Regions from separate parts of the Psychrobacillus sp. MER TA 171 genome, predicted to be linked through region 1. Evidence: a T-box and tRNA genes for the amino acid it is inferred to sense, from the RefSeq annotation. Region 1 holds a T-box; the other holds one or more tRNA genes.
The links. A T-box is a leader RNA that pairs with one kind of tRNA and senses whether it is charged. The one in region 1 lies ahead of M3627_RS07245 (valine--tRNA ligase), so its partner is inferred to be a tRNA-Val.
Positions count from the first base shown of each region.

Region 1 (3,174 bases):
ACTTGCTCGATTGTTTCATTTAAACGAGTTAGGATCCAAGCATCTGCAACGGATTTTTTCCCATCTAAATTAATTTCCTCGTATTTCAATCCATCCATATTCATCAACGCAAAGCGTGAAGCATTCCAGATTTTATTGGCAAAGTTCCAAACGGCCTCTACTTTTTCTACTGAGAAACGTAAATCTTGTCCTGGAGAAGAACCAGTGCTTAAGAAATAGCGTAGTGAATCTGCTCCGTACTTATCAATTACGTCCATTGGATCAATACCATTGCCGAGGGATTTAGACATCTTACGCCCATCCTCTGCACGTACAAGACCATGAATTAATACATCATCAAATGGACGGGTTCCTGTAAATTCTACACCTTGGAATATCATACGTGACACCCAGAAGAATATAATATCATAACCTGTAACAAGGGCATTTGTTGGGTAATACTTCTTCATCTCTTCGTTTTCTACATCCGGCCAGCCTAGCGTAGAGAAAGGCCATAAAGCAGAGGAGAACCATGTATCTAGTACATCCTCATCCTGCTTCCAATTTTCTTCGTCTGCTGGAGCCTCATGCCCAACATACACTTCGCCAGTTTCTTTATGGTACCAAGCTGGAATTCTGTGTCCCCACCAAAGCTGACGGGAAATACACCAGTCATGTATATTTTCCATCCAACGTAAATACGTTTTTTCAAAACGATCCGGTACAAAGTTTACTTTACCCTCTGATTCTTGAAGCTTAATCGCTTCTTCTGCAAGTGGCTGCATTTTTACAAACCACTGAGTAGAAAGGTAAGGCTCAACTACTGCTCCGCTTCGCTCAGAGTGGCCTACAGAGTGTGCATGCTCTTCAATTTTAAATAAAACACCTGCATCTTGAAGATCTTTTACGATTTGTTTACGGCATTCAAAGCGATCCATTCCTTCATATTTAGCTGCATTCTTGTTCATTGAACCATCTTCATGCATAACTAAAATACGCTCTAGGTTATGACGATTACCTATTTCAAAATCATTTGGGTCATGTGCAGGAGTAATCTTAACAGCACCACTACCAAACTCCATATCTACGTAATCATCTGCTACGATTGGAATTTCACGGCCAACGATTGGTAATTTCACCGTTTTTCCGATTAAGTGTTTGTAGCGCTCATCTTCAGGATGTACTGCAACCGCTGTATCCCCTAGCATTGTTTCTGGTCGAGTTGTTGCAACATCGATCGAACCAGTACCATCTGCAAGTGGGTAATGCATATGATAGAATGCACCCTGTATATCTTTATGAATTACTTCGATATCAGAAAGTGCTGTTTTTGTAGCAGGATCCCAGTTGATAATGTATTCCCCGCGGTAAATCAAGCCTTTGTTATAAAGCTTAACAAATACTTCCTTTACTGCATTGGAAAGACCCTCATCTAAAGTGAAGCGTTCACGAGAATAGTCTAAGCCTAAACCTAGTTTTGACCATTGCTTGCGAATATGTCCTGCATATTCATCTTTCCATTTCCAAGTTTCTTCCACAAATTTTTCACGACCTAGGTCATATCTCGAAATATTGTCAGCACGTAATTTTTCTTCTACCTTTGCTTGTGTAGCGATACCTGCATGGTCCATTCCTGGTAGCCATAGAGCGTCATATCCTTGCATACGCTTCATGCGAATAATAATGTCTTGAAGAGTTGTATCCCAGGCGTGACCTAAATGTAGCTTCCCTGTTACGTTAGGCGGTGGAATCACAATGGTATATGGTTCCTTTTCGCTTTCTGGATGCGCCTCAAAATATTTACCTTTTAACCACCATTCATAGCGGCCTTTTTCGATTGACTGCGGATCATACTTGGTTGACATCGTTGTCTCATTTGTCATATCGTTTCCTCCTTAAAAAAGAATATAAAAAAACTCCTATCATCACTAAAGGACGAAGGAGTTTGTTCGCGGTACCACCTTTATTCGCAGATGCAATACAACACATCACGCTCTCAATTAGATAACGGCTTCAAACCGGCAATTGCTACTGTTAGTTCACAAAAGCTGCTCTTGGGCTACCTTCAAATGGTGGCTAACGGAAACATTTCAGCAAATTGTTTCCTTTCTTTAGATAACCGTGTCATTTTACTCTTCCCATTCATAGCATCCATATATAGTTGTTTTTATTGTATAGGATATTATTATATGCCGTCAAGCATAGTCTTGTGAAAGGAGGAAAACACTATGAAAAGAGGATACAACCCCTATTTACTGCCCGACTGGTTAAGAAGAACTCGTTTTTACGTGAAAGGAATCATTATACCAATCGGTTGCTTTCAACTTGTTCGTGTTTTAATTGTTCCAACAACATGGGATTTTCTCTTGCTAGTATTTCTAGCATTTCTTGGTTTTCTATTATTTAAGGACATTATTTGATGGAAAGGAAAGCTTGGTATACCCATCCTCCAAATTAAATATAAACTGTAGCTCAGAATCATCCTCAGCCGGGCTTTCCACTTCTCTATTTTTAATCGTCACATTAGTCTGCTCCTGAACTGGTTCCTGTACCGTACGTGGGGACTGCTGTTCATTACTTACAAAGGCCTCTCTATGGCTACTAGACTCTAATACTAGGATTTCTTCTACTTCTTCAATCATTTCTTGTCTTACCTCTGCTACTACTTCCTCCGTTTTAGGACGATGCGTTTCATATTCACAATTGACTAGCCATACGATTTCAATACCATCTGACTCTGCTTTGCAATTTATAGTTTCTATACTTACTGTCGGTAACGTTTCGGCTTGTATTCTATCTTTACTAATCTCTACACTCATCGGTACCGCATATTCAAAATAACCAAGCTCACCATTTAAATCTAGGTCTTCGATTTCCGTAAATTCACTTGTTGCGTGATGCTCCACTTCACCTTCCTCAAACTCCACGTGACAAGTAATATGATAAATACCATTGATATGCACCATATTGTCCATTTCCTCATGAAAATACTGAGGGGTTACATTGATTGTCTTTACTTCCTTAGGCACTCCAAAGCTTTGCGGAAAACAGAACTGTTCCTTAACTTCCCAACTTTTAACTTCCATTTTTCATCCTCCTTCATATAGGACAAATTATGTTTCAACGTAAGAAAATATGAAAAATACCTTACGAATATGCCAGCTTTTCAAAAGTTTTACCCCAGCCTTCGCTTTC
Region 1 covers NZ_JAMAWN010000005.1:167,236-170,409, reverse strand. The annotation lists gene M3627_RS07245 (valine--tRNA ligase) at 1-1,862, opposite strand, end outside; T-box leader at 1,908-2,134, opposite strand; gene M3627_RS07240 (hypothetical protein) at 2,208-2,399, shown strand; gene M3627_RS07235 (hypothetical protein) at 2,379-3,065, opposite strand.

Region 2 (3,174 bases), on a different contig from region 1:
CTTTTACTATCAAATTCGAATTTATCCCAATCATCTTTTTGTTGTAACTTAGGAAGTGCATCAATTCCAGTAATATAGGTAAGCCCTAAATATCGTAGAAATGAGTATCCACTGCAATAATCATTGTATAATTGTTCTAATATCTCCACTTCCTTTCCAATTCCTTGTACTTTTTTAAGACTTCAATCTGCTGTTTCAAAAAACGATTCTCTGCCTGTAGTTTGGCAGTCTCACTACCATATTCCGGTCCTTTACCGAAGGTATATTGTTTACCTACTGGTTGATGGAGGCGGTGGGTTTCTCCATTTCGATGCCACCGCAACCATGTTTCCAATTGTGTTTTGTTCCGAATGTTTAACTCTTCCATTACTTCTTTTACCGGCACCCCAGCCAATCGCATTTCAATGGCCTTCATTTTTACCTCTACTGGATAACTGATTCTTGTTCCCATAGAAAAAACACCTCCGTATTGATAAGTTAGGTAATGTATACCCGTTTTTCAACGAAAGGTGTTTTTATTTGTCTCATTTCTTTAGGTCACTGCAAATTCGATGTGGCTTTTTATTATGAAACTTTTTCCATTTATACCCGTATTTTAAGTTAAGGAGGGATAATATATGTGGAATAAAGTGAAATCAATTTATAATCAAATCATTAAATATACGTTAGCTATCTTCTTAATATTGTTTTTCTTTTACATGCTTCTAGTCCTGATAGTTCAAGGGATTGAAGGTAAACTGGATCCTTTAAACTTTATCTCTGTTGTCGCAGTTGCTCTTTCTTTTCCAGGAATAGTACAAACATTAGCGGATGAAGTTAATCCTAAGAAAAAGACATACAAGTTAACATGTAAATGTCCGAAATGTAAACATTTGATTCAGATGGACATGAAAGAAGAGTAAAATTTAGTATGTAGTCAAATTATTACTACATATAATCATTTCCATCCACATTATGATTAGTGTGAAGGGAGGTGAAAAGTCTGAAAATAAAATTCATGATTTTTATTGGCGATGGTGAAATTTGTATGGTGAAAGAATATGATTTCGATGAATTTACTTTTGTTCCTAGAAAAGGGGATATAATCGAAGATCAAGGTTTTTCTTCTTACTTAAATCCAACAATAGTTACATATGTTATTATTAATCTTGATGGTGAATATTGCACAGTGTTTTTAAGTAGACATAAATTAATCTACAATACAGAAGAACATCTTGAAGAAGTATTGAAAGGTTATGAAGAGAATAACTGGATAAGAACATAATAATTTTTTTAGTCACATCCATGCACATGTGGCTTTTTATTATGCTTTGAAAACTATATATCATACAGTTATAAAACAATCGCGGGCTAGTAAGTAGCAACTATTTTAAGTCTATATTTCCAGATCTAACTTTTGAATGGGACAACCTTCTTCCTTGTTGCAGAAAATGTAACGAATCCAAGGGGGCATTAAATACACAAATTTAGAGGTAATATAATGAAAGATTTTTGGGGATGGTAGTTTGAAAGTGGAGGTTAAGAGTTTTATTGAGAAACCAATAAAAGCAACTGAACTTATTAGACTTTATAGTGATGCAGGTTGGTGGGAAGATAGAAAAGAACAAGATATTGAAGAAATGTTAAAACGGGAAATATCTGTTGGTGCATGGAAAGGTGATGTTCTAATAGGATTTGCTAGGGCTGTTCCGGACGGTAAATTTAGGGCTTATAATACTTAGATTTTAACCCCATTTTAACCCCAACTACAAAAATTGAAATATTCTTCGTGTAAATAAAAAACCACAAATCCTGTGATAACAAAGGTTGTGGCTACTATTAATATATGGTCCCGACTGGTCTCGAACCAGCGACCCCCACCTTGTCGAGGTGGTGCTCTCCCAACTGAGCTACAAGACCGGGTTTTAAAGTTAATCTGATTTTATCATATACCAGAGTTGGTAGTATATAGTTTTTTTCTTTTCTCCTAAGTGGGGTGTCATAAATTCCTCACATCTCCCTCTACTGAGGTACTTGTTTGGGACTGCTCCCTTCCACTAAGATGGAAGAGATAGTGGGAGGGGCTATGATCATGTTAACTGAAGCGCAGGAATTTATAAGACTTTATTACATAGAGACAGGTAAAGAGGAACGTGAGATGGTTGCTCGCCTGGAAGAAATAGAAGTTGAAATCAATCGCTGTGGCACATATGTACATACTTCGGAGGAGCTGGAGTTCGGTGCTAAAGTTGCTTGGCGTAATAGCAATAAATGCATTGGTCGTTTGTTTTGGCAAAGTCTGACTGTTTTCGATAAGCGAGATTTATGTAAGGAAGAAGACATTTTCAAGGCATTGCTTGACCATATCGAGTACGCTTCGAACGACGGACGAATCAGACCGACGATTACCATTTTTTCTTCAACGGATGTTCGTGTTTGGAATCATCAGCTCATACGTTATGCTGGCTATGAAACCGAGGATGGAGTCATTGGAGATTCTGATTCCCTTGCTTTTACGAAAGTATGCGAGGGGTTTGGCTGGAAAGGGAAGGGTACAAACTTTGATGTGCTCCCGCTTGTCATTCAAGTGAATAATCAGCCTCCAAAGGTTTTGGACATTCCAGATTCGTATATTTTAGAGGTTCCTTTTCGGCATCCAGAAATGGATTGGTTTCAAAACCTACAGCTAAAATGGTATGCCGTTCCGATGATTTCTAGCATGAAGCTGGAAATTGGCGGGATTACGTATGCTGCTGCTCCATTTAACGGGTGGTATATGGGAACAGAGATAGGTGCACGTAATCTCGCGGATGATTATCGATATAATATGCTGCCTACCATTGCTAAGCAAATGGGCTTGAACACTAAGTCGAACGCCTCTCTTTGGAAGGACCGCGCATTGGTCGAACTGAATGCGGCTGTTTTATATTCCTTTAAGGAGGACGGGGTGAGTATCGTGGATCATCATACGGCTGCTCATCAGTTTAAAAAGTTTGAGGAAATAGAACGGGATGCAGGGAGAGACGTCACTGGGAATTGGACTTGGCTCATCCCACCGATGTCACCTGCAACAACCCATATCTTTCACAAGCCTTATAACAATGAAAAGATAACGCCAAATTATTCCTACCAGCCAAACCCATATTAATAGTTAGTTAAATAGCAAAAGACCATCCAGTTCAAATGCGGATGGTC
Region 2 covers NZ_JAMAWN010000042.1:306-3,479, forward strand. The annotation lists gene M3627_RS20205 (hypothetical protein) at 1-149, opposite strand, end outside; partial or broken gene M3627_RS20210 (IS3 family transposase) at 144-451, opposite strand; gene M3627_RS20215 (hypothetical protein) at 618-902, shown strand; gene M3627_RS20220 (hypothetical protein) at 998-1,264, shown strand; gene M3627_RS20225 (hypothetical protein) at 1,506-1,721, shown strand; tRNA gene M3627_RS20230 (tRNA-Val) at 1,827-1,899, opposite strand; gene M3627_RS20235 (nitric oxide synthase oxygenase) at 2,066-3,127, shown strand.
Region 2: it has a tRNA-Val gene. The T-box ahead of M3627_RS07245 (valine--tRNA ligase) is inferred to sense a tRNA for this amino acid. The anticodon was not compared.